DNA from 4 places in the Bacillus sp. JJ1562 genome. Region 3 is predicted to be linked to each of the others. Evidence: riboswitches for the same ligand, from Rfam matches in the RefSeq annotation. Region 3 holds a riboswitch; each other region holds the start of a gene.

Region 1 (5,317 bases), on a different contig from region 3:
TTAGACCCTATAGATTTATATCCAGCATTAAAAAAAGCATTCTGTTCGTACTCATCGAATAGAAAGATTGCAGCCCAAAGATCACGGTCTGACCTACCTAAAGACAATGCGAGTGCAGTAGTTTTATTTCCTGGTCTAAGTTCAGATATCCCTGCATACACAGTCAAAGATCACTCCAAGTTTCCAACAGAAACACCTTCAATAAGAGGTGTAATTAACCTTCATGATCTAGAAACAGGACGTTTGTTAGCGATTATGGACTCTACTTATATTACAGCAGTTCGTACAGGCTTATCAGGTGCAATGGGAACTCATATTTTAGCAAGAGAGAACGCAAAGAATGTTTCTATTATTGGTGCAGGAGTTCAAGGTAAACTACAACTTCGTACCCTTAAATATTTTAGAGATTATTCGACAGTCTTTGTGTTTGATACTTCTATTGAAAAAGCTAGATCCTTTGTTGAAGAAATGCAAGAGGAATGTAAGACTTCGATGGTTATTTGCAATAGTATAGAAGAGGCAGTGAGAGATTCAGATATTATTATTACTGCAACATGGTCAAGAGTACCTTTCTTATATTCAAATATGATTAAGGAAGGAGTTCATATCACAACATTAGGACCAGATGAACCGGGTAAATGTGAAGTTAGTGCAGAATTAATCCAGCAATCACTATTTGTTTGCGATGACCGTCAATTTGCAGTTCAAATGGGTGCAATTGGAGGAGTGGGATTATCAGCAGATGCCATTCATGCTGAAATAGGAGAGGTTATGACTAACGATAAATTAGGTAGAAAAAAAGATGAACAAACGACAATTTATGGTTCTGTCGGATTAGCTTTTCAAGATTTAGTAGGTGCTTGGCATGTTTATCAAAAAGCAAAGAAATATAAAAAAGGGCGTTACATAAATTTTTTAGATTAATCGCAGTTTTATAGACTCAAGGGGAAGAAAAATATCTTTGTAGGGGATAGTAATATGATCATTATGATAAACGGAGCATTTGGAGTAGGGAAAACTACTATTGCGAATGAGCTTCAAAAAGAAATAAAAAATAGTATGATATATGATCCTGAAGAGATAGGTTTTATGTTGAGAAATGTGGTTCCAGAGGAAATAAAAAGACTTGAAGCAGAAACAGGCGATTTTCAAGATTTGCGTTTATGGAAAGAATTAACCGTTGAGGTGGCAAAACGGTTAATTACAACCTATAAAATGAACCTTATTGTACCGATGACTATTCGGAAACTAGAATACTTTCATTACATATATAATGGTTTCAAAAGTATGGATGAGCAAACGTATCATTTTTGTTTGACGGCTAGTAAAGAAACCATTTACGAAAGGCTGAGGAAACGTGGTGAGGAAGAAGGAAATTGGTGTTTTCAACAAACTGAAAAATGCTTGAAAGCCTATATAGAAAACGACTTTGCAGAGTACATAGACACCGAAAAAGTTAGCGTCAATGTTATTATCAACAATATAAAAGAAAAGCTAAACAAGATTAATTAATATTTCCCAAGTGTGCCCTGTCTCCTCGAAGATAGGGCTTTTTTATTATTTGAGGCAATCTTAACTCTTTGGGATTCTAACCGATATCAATATTAGCAGACAATATTCGACATATTTTAAAGGAGCTTATATATGGATATCGAACAGATAATTAAAGAAATTAACAACAGCGTGGATGAACTTGATCTAGTCACGGCAAGAAAATACATTGAAGAAAATATCGATTTTCTAAATTCTAAAAGGAATTTCCTAAATAGAAATGCTCGAGATCTATTGAAAGTCCTAATTGACATGCATAATTCAAATTACAAGCCGTTACAAAGAAATGAATTAGCTATAATAAATACAATTAATACTTACTCTACAAGGTTTGATTTAAGAGGAATAAAATTATTAATAAAAGAAAACTCTCAGCTATTGCTTCGTGAGGCTATAATTCCTTATTTTAATAAGGATGCAAAAATTGTGCTAGAAGGTATGGGAGCAATTACAAAACAATAAGGATTGGGTAAGCAATCTATTTCTTCAGAGGTAGGACTTTTATTATTATTATTATTATAGCCCTCACAGTTGTGTGGGCTATTTTATTCAACTTTTATCTTTGAAACACTTACTTCGTAAAACTCCTCAAACTTATAAATTAACTTTTCATTCAGGGTCCTTTAGGCAATCTCAAATCTAATTAAAGAATTTTCACTAAATCCAATAGCTTGAGCAACTTGTGACTGGTTAGTTTTTTTTGGAATCTTAACATTCTAAGATTGTGACCTATTGTTGACTTCATTATAATACACCTGTATTGAAGGTCATTTGCTGAATCAGCTTTTGGCAGGCCGCCAAAGGACCCAACTCGTTATACAGGTATAATTATCTATTTTAGGGATGATTTTGCAGTATTTTGTTGAAAATTGTTGAAAAACTCCAACTTTCGTTTTATAGTTAAATTGGTTTATTTAAACTATTGACAAAAATTGAAAAAGGCAAACTTATCGAAAGGTAAGGACGCAAAGCTGCGGGTCTAAGGTTCTGATAACTATGATAGCCGAGTTGCCAAAAAGTTTGTGAATAAATATATCGGTTATAGAAATAACCATTTATCCAAATTTATCCACCATCTTTTTGGTGGATTTTTTTATTTTAAAAACAAAGGAGCTTCTATAAATGGCTATAAAATGAATCTTGATTAATACGAAAGAAGGTTGAAATAAGATGAAGACTATCAGTAAAGAACAAGTTTGTTTTAAGTGTAAAGAACTAAAATCCGTTAATGACTTTTATGATAAAGGAAATCGCTTTATGAATTGTTCAGAATGTCGCAGTGCTAGATTCAATAGAAAAAAGTCGTTTGAAGTATTATTAAATAAAGAGAAGCAAACAAGACAATATGTTTAAGAATAATCTGAAATTCATATCCACCGTCTGTAAATATAAATTAGTAAGGTAGTTAGCTTAACAGATATTGGCTGTTCTAGCTATGATTTTCATATAATAAGGAGATGTTTATCTTGACCGTGTTATTTGGAACTGTTGAATATTTCGAAAAAGAAATAGTGAACCAAATGTCTACTGAAAAATTGCAAAATTTGTCTTTAAGTAAAAGTATAGAATTTGCCTATTCATCGGTAAAAAGTGAAATTACGAATGTTTTTATATGTAGTGATATATTTCGGAAAGATTTATTGTTGAATATTGAAAAAGCATATGAACAGGTTAGAGGTTCTATGGTGGGTGTTGATTAAAGGTTTTAGTTGAGCTTTTTGAAGGTGAGTTACCGCACCGAGATGACTTTCTACCTGCGCGGATTTGACGGTCACCCCGGAGATCAGTACGTTTACGACGGGTGGTCCGACGCGCTGACAATATTGTGAAAAAATTTATTTAAGCGGGTGCATTACTTTAAGAAGGATTACTACTTTAGAGGGAAAATCCACACTCACTAGAGATGGGTTTTAGAAATGAACTAGTCATAATGTTTAGTATCACATTATCGAGTGTCGTAAGTAAAATGTAGTAATAGAGTATCCCTATTCTATAAATTAATTTGCAGAATTGTAAAAAAACGTAAGGAAAAAGGTTGAATTTTGTTAACACAATTGTTATCAAGCTATGAACATATCTATATACTAGCTTAACATCCCTTTTCTAGAATATGTTTGAATACATATTTTAGATAGGAGATGGAGAATATGAGCAAAAAATTATTAATCGGTACAGGGATGGCCTTTTCGTTGTTATTAAGCCCATTTGGTCAGGCGTTTGCAGAAGGACCGACAGTAGGCGAAAGAAAACAAGTGGAAAATGTAGCACACCGTGGTGCATCAGGTCATGCTCCTGAAAACACAGTTTCTGGTTATGATTTAGCAGTTGATATGAAAGCCGATTATATTGAAATTGATGTTCAAAGAAGTAAAGATGGTGAATTAGTATTGATTCATGATACAACAGTGGATCGTACAACAAATGGAACAGGAAAAGTAGGAGATTTAACATTTGAACAGTTTAGAAGCCTTAGAAGTCTTGATGCAGGTAGCTGGAAAGGGGAACAATTTGCAGGAGAACAAATCCCAACATTTGAAGAGATTCTTGATCGTTACCGTGGGAAAATTGGAATTTTCATAGAATTAAAGGCTCCGGAGCTATACCCTGGTATTGAAGAACAAGTAGCAGAAGCATTAAAAGAACGAAATCTCGATAAACCGCAAAATGAAAAAATCCTTATTCAATCTTTTAACTTTGAATCCATGAAAAAAATGAACAAGCTTCTTCCTAATGTCCCGATTGGTGTAATAACTTCTAACCGTGCAGATACAACAATGAAAGCTTTACAAGAATTTTCAACATATGCGGATTGGTTTAACCCCCATTATGGAATGGTGACAGATGAATTAGTGAATCAAGTTCACTCTCTTGGTATGCAAATTGGATCTTGGACAGTACGTAGTCAAGAAGTAGCTGACTTTCTATTCGAAATGAAGGTTGACGCAATCGTTACTGATTATCCGGACTATGTAGATCCTGGAAAATAAAATTACTGTAATATAGTTTGACAAAAGGAGTAGTTGCTACTCCTTTTTTTGTATGGATCTTTTCTCCAAGGAATTAGTTTAACGTTTTAAATAATTTTTAATTAATTTTTGGCCGAAAAAAAGGTTATTATCTTTCTTTATAAACAATAATGCAGGTTAATTAAGAACTTGATATCTCATATTATTATAAGGTATGGGAAAATAAACAGATTAAATGGAAAATAGATGTTTTTAACCAAATTCATTGTGGGCTAAAAGTCATATGTGCTTTCGAGTGGTTGTACCGGGGCATCAGCTAACAACTGTGGAATAAGGTTTAGCGATTTTTTGAACTCTTCCTAACTTAATTATAGCAAATTAAATAAGGTCAAAATAGACTGTTTATTCTCATTTACTACTGTTAGAATGCAATAGAACTTTAATGAGATTTCTTGGAGGGATATAAAATGAGTTCCTTTGTTCTTGGTTTGCAGGAAATAGAAAAAACACAGGTTTTGCTCGTTGGTGGAAAAGGGTTGAAATTAGGGGAACTATCGAAGATTCATGGAATACAAGTGCCAGAAGGATTTTGTGTTACAACAGTGGGATATCAAAAAGCAATCGAACAAAACGAAACGTATCATGCTTTGTTGGATCAACTAACATTGCTAAAAGTTGATGATCGAGATCAAATTAGTGAAATCAGCAGGAAGATTCGACAAATCATTATGGAAGTAGAAATTCCTTCCGATGTTTTGAAAGCAGTTACTCACTATCTCTCCCAACTTGGTGATGAACAA
Region 2 (5,317 bases), on a different contig from region 3:
ATATCAGCAGCGTCCCCAGACCAAACAATCCCAATTGCAGCCTCGCGATTTTGAATAAGGACTTTACCTTCGTCACCAACGATAGCTTTGACATTTGGTGTAAGAGTCATGAGTTTTTCTTTTGCTTCTATTAAGTGATCAAGATTTGTATCATTTAGTGAGTAACCAAGGGAGTTAAGCCCCATCCCCATGATTTCTCTGGCACCGTCCACCAAAATAATTTCATTTTTTAAGGAAGGGTCCCAAAGGTCATTCCAACTTGTAAACTCTTTACCATCTAGCATTGTCGGGTTAAACACGATTCCAACTGTTCCCCAGAAATACGGAACAGAGTATTGATTGTCTGGATCAAACGGAAGATCCATGAAACGCTCATCAATGTTTGATAAATTTGGGAGCCTCGAATGGTCAAGGGGGATGAGCAAGTCCTCTTGGCGCATTTTATCAATCATATATTCAGAAGGAACCGCGATATCATACGTTGTCCCACCTTGTTCGATTTTTGTCATCATCGCTTCGTTGGAGTCAAAGGTTTCATAAATGACCTTGATTCCGGATTCCTCTTCGAAGCGGTCGATTAATTCTTCGTCAATATAATCTCCCCAGTTATAAATCGTCAATGTGTTTCCACTTGCGAGACCCTGAGACGAATTTAAATGGTGGATAAGATACAGTAGACCAACTGAGACAAGAACGATTGCCAAGAAAGCACGGATGAGTTTCGTCATTTTCGAACCCCCAATCCACGTGTGCTACCACGTTGTGCGATAAAGTAATAGCCGACAGCAAGCAGCATTGTAAAGATAAATAATAAAGTTGACAATGCATTAATATTCAATGAGATTCCGCGGCGTGCGAGGGAATAGATTTCAACAGAAAGTGTTGAGAAACCATTACCAGTCACGAAAAATGTAACGGCGAAATCATCAAATGAATACGTAAGTGCCATGAAAAATCCGGCGAAAATCCCTGGTGTGATATAAGGGACAATGACCTTAGTTAGGACCTGCCACTGGCTTGCTCCAAGGTCCTTTGCCGCGTCGATTAAAGTTGGGCTCATTTCCTTTAATTTTGGCAATACCATTAGAACGACAATTGGAATACTGAAGGCGATATGTGAAAGCAACACAGAATAAAAGCCTAATTTAATTCCAGCCATTGTTAACAAAATTAAGAAAGACGCACCAATGATAACGTCGGGGCTAACAATTAAAACATTATTTAATGATAATAAAGTATTCTGAGTTTGTCTTTGTTTTACAGAGTGAATCCCAATTGCACCTATCACCCCAATAATCGTTGAGAAGAGGGCTGAAAGCAAGGCAATCACAAATGTATTTAACACAATGATGAGTAATCTTGTATCTCCAAATAGCTCCTTATACCAATCCAAGGTAAAACCCTCGAAATTGTTCATCGTGCCACCGCTATTGAAGGAGTAATACACTAAATAGAGAATGGGTGCATATAAAATGAAGAAAATAATAAATAGATATACTTTTGAAGAAATGGCTAGTTTATCTCTCATTTTTTAGCACCTCGTTTCTTGCGGTTTCCAGTCGCCACCATAATTAAAACCATGAAAATAATGAGGAAGACGGCAATGGTTGAACCCATGCCCCAATCCTGTGTGACGAGAAACTGTTGTTCAATCGCAGTACCAAGTGTAATAACTTTGTTTCCTGCAATTAATCGTGTTAGCATGAACAATGATAGAGCAGGAATGAATACAACCTGGCAGCCTGATTTTACTCCTTGAATCGTTAGTGGAAAAATCACACGTCGAAACGTTGTCCATTTAGAGGCACCCAGGTCGCGAGAAGCATCTAATAGACTCGGATTTAACTCATTCAATGAATTGAAGATCGGTAAAATCATAAATGGAATAAAAATATAAACGGACACAAACACAAAACTGAAATCAGTAAATAATAGCTGTCTAGGCCCAATACCTAGCACTTCAAGAATCCCATTGGCAGTCCCATAAGCACCAAAAATCCCGATAAAAGCATATGCTTTTAATAGTAGATTGATCCAAGACGGAGCAATGATGAGAAGCAGCCAAAGATGTTTATGCTTCGTTCTTGTGATTAAATAGGCTGTGGGGTATGCAACCAATAAAGTGACAGCTGTTATTAAAAACGCATACCAAAATGAACTTAATGTCATTTTTAAGTAAATTGGCGTGAAAAACGTTTTATAATTTATTAAAGATAGATTTCCCTCTATATCGAAAAATGAATAATAGAGGACAAGTGTAATCGGTGCAATAACAAACATAAGAATCCATAGTGCATAAGGGATAAAATATAAATTACGGGTGAGCTTATTTTCCATGGCTTTCCCCGTCCACATATGCCTCTAAGCGACGATCATATTCTTCTTCTGTTTCACCAAGACGCATAACATGAATTGCCTCAGGATCGAAGTAAAGTCCGATTTCATCGCCAACCTTAGCTTTTTTGGTAGAGTGTACAAGCCATTCATTTCCGTCCTTATCAAAGCCGCAAATTTCATAGTGAACACCTCTGAAAAGCTGAGAATCTACAACAACCTGAAGCTTTCCTTTTTCAACAGAGGTAATTTGTAGGTCTTCAGGACGAATGACAATTTCAACTCGTTCATTGTCTGAAAAACCTTGGTCGACACAGTCGAATGTTTTTCCAACGAATTCAACTAAAAAGTCTTTGTGCATTTTTCCTGAAACGATATTCGATTCTCCAATAAAATCTGCGACAAAGCGGTTAATTGGTTCATCATAAATATCAATCGGGGTGCCACTTTGTTGAATTTTTCCTTTATCCAATACAAAAATCTCGTCAGACATAGCAAGAGCTTCCTCCTGGTCATGTGTGACAAAGATAAAGGTAATGCCAAGGCGCTTCTGAAGGTCGCGAAGCTCATATTGCATTTCTGTACGAAGCTTTAAATCGAGCGCAGATAATGGCTCGTCCAATAAAATAATCTCTGGCTCATTGACAATCGCGCGCGCAATCGCGACACGTTGTCTCTGACCACCAGACATTTCTTTAATTTCGCGATTTTCATAGCCGGTAAGATTGACGAAGCTTAAAGCTTCTTTCACTTTTTTATCGATATCAGATTGCTTCATCTTCTTTATTCTTAAGCCAAAGGCAACATTTTCATATACATTAAGATGTGGAAATAAGGCATAGTCTTGAAATACCGTATTAACCTGACGCTTGTTAGCAGGTGTGGTGTTTACTTTTTTTCCATTAAAATAAACCTCTCCATCTGAGGGTTCAATAAATCCTGCAATCAAACGTAATATCGTCGTTTTTCCACATCCAGAAGGACCAAGAAGGGTATAAAATTTCCCTCTTTCAATTTCAAAGCTAACATTGTTGAGGACAGGTGGATCATTGTCATATTGTTTCGTTACATTATTAAATTGGATAATAGGTATACTGTTCATAGCAACCCCCTTCTTTCTATTAAATTAATATGATAGGATTTATGTAATCCGGCATTATTATACACGAATCGGCGAAAAATACAATAACATTCATAATAGTCAAGGTGAAAAAGTATGGGTTGTATCATTCCAAAAAGTCACGAAAAAGAAACTAGGACATTGGTAGTAGGAAAAAATTCACATTTTTAGAAAAATATTAGGTCAATTTCATTGACCTAACGTGAAAATAGAAATATAATTATAGTACAATTTAAAATACTCTTTCTTTAGTGAGATAATTGAATAAAGTAAAGGCAAATTCATTGAAAGATGAAGACGCAAAACTATAGGGGCTAAGTCCAATAGTGTTCAATAGGCAGGAATTCACCTAACTTGTTGATCATTCACTTTTTGGACATGCCAGCCAGTTGCCGAGTATTACTCGTATCGTAAGAACGAAGATTAATCGGTATTTGATTAGTCTTTTTTTATACCATTATATTATTCTGTTGCTACTATTTTACTAGATTTTTGGATATAAAAATTTTGGAAGTGATTACACATGGAGAAAACCATCCAGAATCTGAACGTACTTAAAAAATTAAGTGGACTAATCAAAAAGGTTGGTTCAGAAAAGCAATTGATTTCTGACGAGACTCGTAGCTTTTTTGACGAGAACTGTCAGGAACAAGAAGAGCTCGAGATTACCAATACCCTTTTAACCCAACTCCAACAAATGAACGAACAAATGGAAAATATGCATTGGATGAACAAACATTACCGTATCCTTCATGAATTTGCCCAAATTTGCAGCAAAACTTTAAATGAAAGCGTTCTTCTTCAAAAGTCCTATGAAATGGTTTCACGTGTTATGCCGGCGGATGCATTTTATATTGCCTTGCATAATCCGGGGGATGCGCATATCCAATTTATTTTTATTATGGATAATGGGGAACAGGCTCCTCCAAGTATTGTAGACTTTGGTGAAAATTATACATCAAAGGTTATTAAAACACGAGAAATCGTTCACCTCAAGCATCAAAACCAAAATATCGAATTTGATACAAAAATGGGGGAAGGGGACGAAGATACAAGGTCCTGTCTTTTCGTACCGGTTGTGATGGATGACCAGGTAAAGGGTGTCATCTCGACTCAAAGCTTTAGAAACTTCGCCTATCGGAAGGAGCACGAGGATCTGTTGCAAATGATCGGTGCACAGGTTATTAACTCGATTGAAACAGCCCGATTATATGCGAAAATCTACACGATGTCTCGTACCGACGAATTAACGGTTTTAAAAAACCACCGTGCTTTCCATGAGGATTTAGCGCAATTAATACGAAACGAAAATGACGAAATTATAGTCATGATGATTGACTCGGATGATTTAAAACAAGTCAATGACCGCTTCGGTCATGATGTGGGAGATTTATATTTAAAGATACTAGCAGACGGAATAAAAACGCTATGTAATGATAAGATTGAAGGCTATCGTTATGCAGGGGATGAGTTCATGATTCTCATCAAAACTCACATCGATAGGGGTGTGATGGAAATATACGATACGCTAAAAGAGTACTATCGTGAACACCCACTTATCATTGACGATAAAAAAATCACCGTTTCGATCAGTACTGGTGTTGGCGTGTTTCCGTATAATGGAACAAGTGTAGATTCCTTGAAAAAGGCAGCAGACCAAGCGCTTTATGCTGCAAAAGAAAGTGGAAAAAATCGCATTGTCGTTGCGGATTAATAAAAGCTCATCCAATTGGATGAGCTTTTTACAATATTATTGTCAAGCTTCAGGCGCCATCAGCTCGAGGCATAAGCCAGAAGCTTCGGAAGGCATAAATCGATTTATGTCAGCGCTCATCTTGTGCTATCGCGGATAGACGGCGCCCT
Region 3 (5,317 bases):
AAAATCCTGTAAAACCACAATGCATGGCCGATCATATTTTTCAATAAATTCCAATGCTTTTAATGGCGCCTTTGTATCACTTTTTGCTTGACCATTCCCATCAACGACTCCCGTTGTCACTCTCCAGGTTAATACTTCTCTTGTTGTTTTGATCAACGCCACATCATGTGCGACGGAACGAATGAGCGATAAGACCCGATCCTCTTCCCACGTTTGGATATATAAATAAGGAAAACGTGCTTTTAATAAATTGGCTAATATCTCTTTTGTTTTCGATTGATTTCTAGTTTTCACTACAGTGACCTGCCTTTACTTTTGTTAGAAATCCACGCGCCTTCCCGATTGATATGGAAGTGCGGATTTTTCTGTTTGGGAAAATTCCACACGGTGTTTGATTTTTTCAGCGGTATGCTGCTTGATGCCGATTGTTTGTACAAATTGTTCAAACGATTGGTATCCCCCGATCTCTTGACGCACTGCGACGATTCGTTTCGCTAAAATAAGGCCAATCGCAGGAATCGATGCAATTTCCTCTTTGGTTGCTGTGTTGAGATCCATTTTTTCAACTTCAGGGATTGGGGGTGTTTTTGTATCTGGCTCAATCTTTGGAGCCGTTTTTGGTTCTGCTTCTTTGTCTGCAGTTTGTTTCACTCGCTGCTCCGATTGGAATTCCTTCCTCTTCGCCAATCGCCTTTTTGCCTCTTCACGAATCTTTTCATTCTTTTCATGTTCCATCTCTTTTATGACCTCTAATTGAATTAAAAAGACAGAACGGATTCGGATGACATGGACAATAGCTATTATCCATGAGGAAATGGCAACCAAAGCCCCTATACCACTATCCGTATTTGTCATTGCAAAAATAAAAGCCCCAAGGTAAATAAGCGCATATAATATCCACTTTACATTTCGTACCCTAAAGCCCACATAGAAAAAGGAAAAAAAGGTCAATACTCCAAAAGGCGCGAGCACGAATATCATCCACCAACTTTGGAGCCATTCCCAGCCTTTTCCTCGGTTTGCGTGACTCTTAAACACCTTTCCCACCTCCTTATTTTCAGGATAAAATTTCACTTTTGATTCCTACATCCCTCACTGTTCTACCTTCGTTCCTATGAATCCAAGCTGATAAAGCATCTGCAAATCGAGAGGCTCTGCCATTCCATTTGCTGAAATCGTACCATTCGGATGGATTCGAATTTCTAGCTTATTGCTTATCGTTTGTAAATATTGTTCAAGATGTTGATAGAAATCGCTTAAAAACCGATATTGCTGATTTTTAGATCCAATCCAAGGCCGGCTGAGATCATGCTGACTTTGAATATACGGTCCATCGATTAATAAATCCGTTTGCTCCAATAGAGCGTTCCAAACCGGATTATTAGCGTTCTTTATTTTTTCATACTCATAACCTGTAAATGTCACAATGGATAGACCCAATTCTTTCACACGACTTGCGAGGATGCTAAGAGGATGGGCTTGGCTAAAAGGCTCTCCCCCTAAAAAGGTAACCCCTTCAAGTTCTGGATTTTTCTTCAATACACCTTCGATATCATGGAAAATTTCCTCAATCGTCATGATAGTTCCGCCATCAAAAGACCAGGTGTTTGGATTAAAACAACCTTCGCAGTGAATCGGGCATCCTTGTACCCAGATACAGTAACGCACCCCAGGACCTTCCACCTTCGTTTCCTTCACAATTCTCGATATACGGATGGAGGACACAACATCACCACATTTCTATACATTCTCATAATCTTCCAACTATATTTTAATATAGATTACACATGATTGACAGTCATTCCGGCTTAATAGGATAATAGGCCCAGGCCCTAAGTGCACTCTAAAACAGACGAAGGATTGCAAAGGGGAAAGCATCATACTTGTAAATGAAAATGAACGTACCTCAAATTGACCAAAATCGTGGAATAAATCGTTGTACAAGTGAGGGGAATTTGAAATAATTGTTAGGATAGGAATGTAAAGACATACAACTATGAATCTTGTTAAGAAGAAAGGTAATTACTAATGTATTAGTTATGCCGTACCGCTTCTTGAAGCTCCATTAGTTGAACAGTGATATGGAGGTATCGACTTATTATGCAGTCAATCGAGATACAAATGTTACCTTGTAACGAGAGTACAAATATAGTGGAAATGGAGCACATTGCGAACATAGTTAACCGTGTATATGCGGCATCTGAGGGAAGTCTTTGGATACCTGGTGCTTTCCGTACGACAGCAGCGGAAGTGGCAGAGTTAACGAACAGCGGTGAGATTGCCGTAGCTCAATCAATGGGGCAAATTGTTGGTTGTGTCCGTGTTCGACAGGTTGACAAAGAAACGGGAGAATTCGGAATGCTAGCTGTGGATGATAAATACCAAGGGACTGGCGTTGGACGAGAGCTAATCCGCTTTGCTGAACAGAAGTGTCAAAAAGAACAATTTCGTAAAATGCAACTTGAATTGTTAGTACCTCAGGAAGGTTCTCACCCAGACAAAGTAATCTTGGGAAACTGGTATTCTCGTATCGGCTATCAACCGATTCATACAGAAACCATAGATGCTTCGTTCCCAAGGTTGGCGGAGATGCTGGCTATCCCTTGCAATTTCATCGTTTTTCAAAAAGAATTAAGATAGCAGCAAGATACTCTATATAAGGTCTCGCCAACGATTTGACGAATGGAAAACTAGAACTAGCAATTCAAGTTGGTAGAATCGGAAGATTTGGCGGAAGAATACGGAAAAACCAACCAAGAATTCCTATAGTCTTTGTCTTATTTCGCACAGAACGCGAAAAAAGTTGAATACTTCGTTAATGTTAAAAGTTTCAAGTGCGATGATGGTCAATTTGTCAAAGGTGACGTAATTCACGATGACACAACTGGAATCCAAAATTGCTATTAATAAAATACTATCCAGAATTGGTGAATCATCATTAACCATTATGTATTTACATATTTTTTTATTAACTGTATTAGCAGAGTATACAAAAAGGGATATTTGGCTAATAATCTTAATCTCAATAATCATTCCAAGTATCATTCATCAAGTATTCAAGACCACACGAATAACATCCAAACTATTCTTAGGAATTCAATCTATACAAAAACAAAAGCCGCCAATCATATAGTTGTGAAAGGCGGCTCTACATGCTAGATTGCATGTACTTGCAAATAATATTTAGGTTTAGTAGATGTTAATAAAGTACCAGTTTTCAACAAGGCCACTGAAAAACTAACGTCAATTTCTCACTTATCAATTACTTCTTAGTAATTAAAAAAGGGAAGCATTTGAATATTTTTGCTTCCCTTTTAATGTTTCATTAAATCAATTATTGTACTTATTTCTTTCTTGTAGTAGTGTGCCAATGAGTAATAATCTACCAAAAAATCTAAGGATGTTTCCTAGATTCTAAATTTCTTCTGACATTTCATCTGCCCGCTTCGATACTACCATTAGGCTCATAATGAACACTGAAGCGATACTACCTAAGGTTAGCCCCAAAATAAATAACAACATAAAAAATGCCTCCTACTAAGGTATTTCACAAATCGTAGAAGGTTCTTGTATTCGGCAACTGGCTGGCATCATCCTAGGATTTTAGCCCCTATAGTTTTGCGCCGCCACCTTTCAATGGCTTTGCCCTTTCGTACGATTTATGCCTTTTATCCTAGCATAACCCACTATTCGAAAATGAACAGTGCCTAAATACCTATATTAAGTAGTTATCTTTTCCTTTGTATCCAAAAATACTTTTTCATTACTACTCTATGACAAGCGTTACTGGCTTGCGCTTAATGGCAAGGTGTATGTCTACGATTACCAAATTAAAGAATGGTACATCTACGACAATATACACGCTTCATCATTCATGGTGTTTAAAGGTTATTTGTATTTTGGTAGCTCAAAAGATAGGATGGTCTACCGATTCAAGAAGACAGAGCATTTGACACCTTATAATGATGATGGAAAACCTATTAATGCGTATTGGTGTTCTAAAATGTTAGATTTCAATGTTCCTGAACGATATAAAATTATAAATCGTATCTTTTATTCATTAAAACCAAGTGACCATACATCTTGTAAGTTGTATGTTCGAACAGATAGAAAAGATGTAAGCTTTGTAGATCTAAAACGTGGGGATAAATTAATTTTCCTAATTTTTGATTTTACTCGTTTTTCTTTTAAAGCTTCAGATGTACAACAAGAAATGAGTAAAAAGTTAAAAGAGAAAAAAGGTAACACACTTCCAAATTAGACTCGAAAATAACGAATTAGACGAAAGTTTAGGTGTGACTTCATTAGGCATCAAGTGGAACACACAAAACGAGGTGAAATAGATGTTTACCAAAATAAACAACTTTGTAAAGAAAATTACAGATTTGCCCGACATCCCTTCTCCTACCTATACTGCCTCTCAATTAAAAGAACAGTTTAAGACTCCTTCTGATGAATTACAAGAAGCTCATAATCGATTGGTTGACGAATTAACCGCAGAGAGTGCATCAACTAATATCGGAGCAAAGAAAACGGATGGAACGTGGTGTACTTTATGGCGCTAAAGCTGGTGACATATTGAAAGCCGTAAGACAAGGGCAAGCTATACAATTGTTTGTTAACAATGTCCTGTCATCAACTTTTGTTTTAAAACCTGAACAGTGCTATATTCTCCCCGAAGATAGACCAATAATGGCAGGCGTATCATGGAGAGATAATACACGAAATGTATTTTATGATTCCGTTAAAGTCTATCCAGAATCCAAGCCTAAATATATGCACTTATCAACCGATGATGTAATAGAGATGTTGAAAGAATTAAGCACAGGTAATTACAATTCAGTGTGGGATCATCCTATCTTTGGATTTTTCAAGGCGATGCACGATAAATATGGTGCGGTGTTTTCTTTGTATTGTTTTAATAAGGATGGTAGTTGGAATTTAAGTCAAATGACTACCAAGTTTAAGGATGAATTTAGAAAAGCTTCTAGTTGGTTCAGATTTGGATTTCATGCTTATGAAATGGCAAGTAGGTATGATAGATTCTATCAGTTCAACAGATGCGCTGAATCATTACAATTTATTCCTGAACGCAATTAAGAACTTTGCATCACCGTACTGTATCGATGTTATGCTGAGAATACACTACTACACAGGGAATATTGATTCCGTTAGATTGTGGAGAGATGCAAGAGTGGGAGTAAAAGGTTTTCTGAGTGCCGATGATACGAGGGCAGTAGTTTATTATTTAAACAGTTTGCAACGTGATATACTTTGGTGAAATGTGATGATTTATATGATCCTGTTGAAAAGTTAT
Region 4 (5,317 bases), on a different contig from region 3:
ATGCAACAACCGAGGAAGTCTATGATATTTACTATTCGGATGGAAGAATAAAAAGAAAAACCTTCGAAAGTCAATATCACCTAAGGGTGAATGGGCAGCAACTATTAGTTAATGAATTGGTTTTTACTAACGAATTAAGTAGTGAAGATTTAAGGGGTCCAGAATTGAAGGTCGACCTGATTCTTCTTGAAGAGTTTCTATACAATTACATGGCTGATAGTGTTAATGCCATAAATTATCAAGACTTTTCTTACGTGGATTATTATTTGGCACCTAACAGTAAGCGGTATTTCGAACAGTTGGATTACACAAATTACTTGATTGAAAAAGGAATTACGGAAGAACTCTTGAGCTTCGAATTAATCGATGTACAAGATATCGGTAATCAAACCTATGAAGCAACCACGATGGAATCATACAATATTTATTATTTGAATGGAACTACTTCATATAAGGAATTTGAAAGTAGATTTCATATTAATCAAAGTGGCAGCGGGTTTCAAGTGACAGAATTAATATATACAAATGAACGTTAACAAAATGAAAGAGAAGCTAGAAGGGTTTCCAGCTTCTCTTCATTTTTTAAAGAGAGGTGGTACCTTATGCATCCCGAGGTTACAAAGTATGTTACATTCCTAATCGTGCCATTCTCTTATGATAAGGAGTATAAAGAAGCGGTTCGTAGTTTGAACGCTGACTATTTTCAGCCAACAAATATCCAAACAGAACGATTATTTGAACATGTAGAAATGCTCGTTTCTAGTGGAAATCATCCTGAAACAATTGGTTCTCATTTTTCTATGACACAAAAAGCTCGTTCAAAATTTGGATTACCTAATAAAAATGACCTTATGCTTACGTTGCAAACTAAGCAAGAACAGTATGAATTTAGTATCCCAGCAATCGAGCTATATTTATTTGAAACGCAAGTTGGTTTTTGGGTTATAAAGTTAGGATTGCCTAAAAATATTCAAATAGAAACGCTAATTGAAACCATTTATTATGCAAAAAAATTAGAACAATACGAGTACAATCTTTCCTATACAAAAAAGATTGGGCGGGACGAGTTTTACGAGCAGAATGTTCATCTCGGTTCCTTAATCACCGATTTGTCTCAGTCACTAGAAGTTTCTTCTTATTTTGAAGGGAAAGAGACCCCAACACATGCTCTTGTATATAGTTCATCAAAAATCGATTTAGAAGTAGAAAATAGTTCGTTTTTAACATCTTACCTCTTTCAATTGCGAAGGAGCTTTAAATCAACATATAAGCCGAGTATTGTTGAAAAAGATTTCGATAAGAATCCTGGATTATTACCGTTGTTTGATAATAGCTACTGGGGAATTTCTCTCGAAGGATTGGCGAATATTGTGACGAAAACAGACGATGCAAAGACGGAAGAGTTTTTTCAATCGAGTTATATGCATCAAATTGAGTCAACCTATTTTTATATATACATCCTTGCCCTTCATCAAAAGTATGCCTTATTACGATTGTCAATCGTGGCTTCCAAGCTTTCCTACGATTTACAACAGGTAGGCGAGGATAACTATACGGAGCAAAACTTCCTTATTTCCGAGCTTCGAAATCAAATCGTACGGTTCATGCTTCGCAGTTCTTATAATCAAGTTACAAATATCACTCATTATGGGCATTTGTATGAAATGGTTAGGGAAAACCTACGCATTAGTGATTTATTCCGAGAACTTCACGATGAACTCAATGCGCTCTCATCTTATACAGATGCAGCTGAACAAAGAATTCAACATCTTGCAGAACAAGAGAAAAAGGTTGCAACAGAAAAGTTTAATAGCAAGATAACTACTATTTCCATTTTCTTTTTACCAGTCACAGTGATTACAGGATTTTTCGGAATGAACCTAGATTTTATTACCGATATAGCAGAGCATTGGTGGATTTTGATCTTATCTACCCTTGTAGTCTATCTAATGGTACTGCTTTGGATTAAGGAAAATAAATAGTTTTTAAGGAAGCCTAAATCGTTGTTGATTTAGGCTTTTTGCGTTTTTTGGGGGCTTGGCTTTTTGTTTTTTATTGGGAAAGTTACCATGTATATAGTAGAATTTAACTATTAGTGAACAGGAAGTGATTAACAAATGAAGACCAGTGTATTTCATTTTATCGGAGAATTTTCCTGCCAATTAGAGGAGTTGGCGTTACGCGTTGAGGCGCTTTTATGGGACCAACCACAGGCGGCGATGACACAGGCGCGCTTGTTTGGAGAACTATTCGTTAATATGATTTTTGAGCAAGAAAATATGAGTGAAGTGTACCCACTAAAACTGGTAGAAAAGATAAATAGATTATTTAGACATGATGTTATTGATGATGATATTTATAAAAAGCTTGAATTCATTCGAAAAAATGGTAACATTGCCTCCCATCAAGTATTAGAAATGGACCAAGAAGTAGCAAAAGAAGTACACCGGACTATTTTTGATTTAGGAGTATGGTATGCAGAGGTTTATGTTAGCCATACCTTCAGTGCGCCTTCTTATGAATTACCCTCTAAGCAAAGCCAAGATCTTGATGCTATGAAACAATGGATGGATGAGTACATAAAAGAAACGCAGGCAAGGATTTCGGAAATTGAAGAACAGCTGAGTCAGTTGAAGGAAGAGAAGAAACAACACCCTATTGTTAAGGAGAAGAGAAACCCAATTCTTGATCAGCCTAAAAACAAAGGTAGACAAGTTCCTTTAGAAAAATTCCAATCAACTTTTAGAAAAGCCGGTTTTAATTATAGAGGTCAAACTAAAAAGGCGGCTGAATTTCAATTTGAAAATTTTAAAACGGGCTATGTTTATTTGTTAGATAATGCTACGCCAACAATTGCTATTCATCCTTGGCTAGTGGGACAAGCGAAATTGTTTGATGAGGAGCAGACTAAGTCACGAAAAAGTACTGCATTAAAGAACTTTCCGAGAATGAAAGAAAACGATCAACTCAAATCAAATTATGGATATGCGTTCACATTTCAAACGAATGGTGAATTAGAGGTTTTATTGCAACGGATTGCAGAAGAATTTGAAACTAAATATATGATTAAATAGAAATATCTTTGGCTAACTTCGTTGTGAAGTTGGCTTTTTTATTGTTTTATGTGAATAAAGTTTTGTATTGTGAAGGTTCAATGGGTTTATTTACTAACATTTTTAGACTAAAAATTTCTAAACATCTGTCGATAGAATAGAAGTGAATGTATTAAGCGCAACGAGAAATAATCTTGTTGTGCTTTCTTTATTGGTTAGAATACTTTCTTTAACAATGGTGCTATTTCGTATGAATAAAAGGAGACAAAGTAAGTCATCAAAAGTTCATTTTTTTAAAAAGTTTGTGTCAAACTTTGTCGGAAATATTGGCATTTTGTCGAAAGGTAGTATAATAGTTTAAGTCAACCTAGTACTTTAGTATTATAATCTTTCTGAAAAGGCAAACTTAATGAAAGTTAAGGGCGCAAAGCCAAGGGCCTAAAGCTAAAAAGCTATGGTAGCCTAGCTGCTGAGAATAAATGAAACCTGATTTTCATTAGGATCTTTATTCGAAAAGAAGGGAATGAATTTGTTGGTTAAAAATCAATTAGAAGAGAAAGACATTTTTCATGTATTTCAGACCATTTTGGATCTATCAAATAATTCACCTTTGGGTTATGAAGCACTAATCAGGTCTGTAAGCATACCCAGTCCAGAATTCATTTTTCATGAAGCTAGCGACTTTGGAAAACTGTATGAAATTGATTGTTATTCTATAGAAAAGGCTATTAAAACCTATCAATCAAATGGTTACACAAGTGAGGATGGCAAGCTCTTTCTAAATATATTGCCTTCAACAATCCTGCATGAATATTTTATGGAATTCATTATGAATCTGTTAAAAAGGGATGATCTCAGTAAACAAGAAATCATCTTAGAGATTTCAGAGTCTGAAAATATCGAGGATTTTGATGCTTTTATCAATAAAATTTCAGAATTAAAAAAGCTTGGTTTTAAAATAGCAATTGATGATTTTGGTAGGGGATATTCTGATATTAAGAGCATCATCGAATTAGAACCGCATTATATAAAATTTGATCGTTACTTTTCTAAAGAGCTTGCCACTTGTAGTAAAAAGAGAGAGCTAATAAAAAGCATAATAAGTTATTGTGAAAAATATGAATGTGAACTAATTCTAGAGGGTATTGAAAGAAAAGTTGATTTAGAAACAGCCTACAAACTAGGAGTTACTTATGTGCAAGGGTATCTATTTGGTAAACCTTCATCTCTAAAATCTAAATCAGTCGTAATATCATAAGTTATTACTCTGTACAAATAGAAAGGAAATTCAACTATGAAAAACAACCAAGAAAAACGAAAACGAAAGAAATTACTTAATTTTACAATCAGCAAGAGGCTATACATAACCTTTATCTTCATTATCTTGTTACCAAGTTTTACGATTGGTTTTATGTCTTACAATAGTGCACAAAAGGAAATTAAAAAACAGATACTTGCTAGTTCTACAGCAAATGTAAATCTTCTAAATCAATATATAGTCGATCATATATCTTCAAAGTACAATGATGTTGAGTATTTCGTATCCAAGCTAAATGCCGGGTCCTTTGTAGAGGCTGAAATACCAACTACAATTGAGGCCTTTACACAATATTCACTTCTTCATCCTGACATAGTGACAATCTTTTCGGGAACCAAAGATGGGAACATGCTTTTATATCCAAATGCTAGTCTACCTGAAGATTTTGATCCAAGAGAGAGAGAATGGTATAAACAAGCCATTGCAAACCCAGGGAAAGTTATCATTACAGAACCATATGAGGATTTAGCTACTGGTAGTATCTTAGTGACCATAGCACAAACGATAAATGATGGATCTGGCGTTATCGGTCTGGACATCGACTTAGAGTCCCTAAAAAAAATGACATCCAGTATTAAAATTGGTGAGAATGGGTATACGTTTATTCTTACTGCACAAAGAAAATATTTAGTTGATCCAACTCAAGAAACTGGTTCAGTACCACAAGGGGAAACCTATAGCAAATTAATATTTGAAGAACAAAGTGGAATACTTTCTGATGAGTTTCAAGGTAATAAATACGAAACTACCTTTGTTACGAACGAACAAACTGGTTGGAAAATCGCAGGTGTAATGGAACAGAAAGAGATTGATGAAGCAACTCAAGGTATTCTACTTTCAACATTATTAATAGTAGCCATTTTTATTTTTATTGGTTTAGCTAGTGCTATTTTAATTGTAAGAAGTATTACGAAACCTCTGAATTTCTTAGTACAGGTTACGGATA

What was found. Region 3 has a riboswitch for cyclic di-GMP ahead of V7097_RS09360 (DUF3789 domain-containing protein). Riboswitches for the same ligand answer to the same signal wherever they lie in the genome.
Region 1: it holds a riboswitch for cyclic di-GMP, as region 3 does, so the genes downstream of both, V7097_RS16075 (hypothetical protein) here and V7097_RS09360 (DUF3789 domain-containing protein) in region 3, are expected to answer to the same signal.
Region 2: it holds a riboswitch for cyclic di-GMP, as region 3 does, so the genes downstream of both, V7097_RS03235 (sensor domain-containing diguanylate cyclase) here and V7097_RS09360 (DUF3789 domain-containing protein) in region 3, are expected to answer to the same signal.
Region 4: it holds a riboswitch for cyclic di-GMP, as region 3 does, so the genes downstream of both, V7097_RS06310 (EAL domain-containing protein) here and V7097_RS09360 (DUF3789 domain-containing protein) in region 3, are expected to answer to the same signal.

The regions. Positions count from the first base shown of each region.
Region 1 is NZ_JBALOQ010000024.1:63,857-69,173, reverse strand. Features, by position in the region: gene V7097_RS16090 (ornithine cyclodeaminase family protein) at 1-924, shown strand, start outside; gene V7097_RS16085 (AAA family ATPase) at 979-1,512, shown strand; gene V7097_RS16080 (hypothetical protein) at 1,645-2,013, shown strand; cyclic di-GMP riboswitch class I at 2,482-2,567, shown strand; gene V7097_RS16075 (hypothetical protein) at 3,018-3,251, shown strand; gene V7097_RS16070 (glycerophosphodiester phosphodiesterase) at 3,699-4,538, shown strand; gene ppsA (phosphoenolpyruvate synthase) at 4,985-5,317, shown strand, end outside.
Region 2 is NZ_JBALOQ010000004.1:108,788-114,104, reverse strand. Features, by position in the region: gene V7097_RS03255 (ABC transporter substrate-binding protein) at 1-728, opposite strand, end outside; gene V7097_RS03250 (ABC transporter permease) at 725-1,528, opposite strand; gene V7097_RS03245 (ABC transporter permease) at 1,525-2,337, opposite strand; gene V7097_RS03240 (ABC transporter ATP-binding protein) at 2,327-3,436, opposite strand; cyclic di-GMP riboswitch class I at 3,719-3,780, shown strand; gene V7097_RS03235 (sensor domain-containing diguanylate cyclase) at 3,978-5,168, shown strand.
Region 3 is NZ_JBALOQ010000015.1:10,212-15,528, reverse strand. Features, by position in the region: gene V7097_RS09380 (AAA family ATPase) at 1-294, opposite strand, end outside; gene V7097_RS09375 (ComEA family DNA-binding protein) at 319-1,038, opposite strand; gene V7097_RS09370 (4Fe-4S single cluster domain-containing protein) at 1,093-1,683, opposite strand; gene V7097_RS09365 (GNAT family N-acetyltransferase) at 2,101-2,640, shown strand; gene V7097_RS09360 (DUF3789 domain-containing protein) at 3,415-3,522, opposite strand; cyclic di-GMP riboswitch class I at 3,573-3,657, opposite strand; gene V7097_RS09355 (hypothetical protein) at 3,950-4,261, shown strand; gene V7097_RS09350 (hypothetical protein) at 4,344-4,565, shown strand; gene V7097_RS09345 (hypothetical protein) at 4,537-5,100, shown strand; gene V7097_RS09340 (hypothetical protein) at 5,275-5,317, shown strand, end outside.
Region 4 is NZ_JBALOQ010000009.1:44,158-49,474, forward strand. Features, by position in the region: gene V7097_RS06295 (J domain-containing protein) at 1-536, shown strand, start outside; gene V7097_RS06300 (CorA family divalent cation transporter) at 603-1,982, shown strand; gene V7097_RS06305 (DUF4145 domain-containing protein) at 2,118-3,074, shown strand; cyclic di-GMP riboswitch class I at 3,443-3,527, shown strand; gene V7097_RS06310 (EAL domain-containing protein) at 3,583-4,311, shown strand; partial or broken gene V7097_RS26010 (cache domain-containing protein) at 4,465-5,317, shown strand, end outside.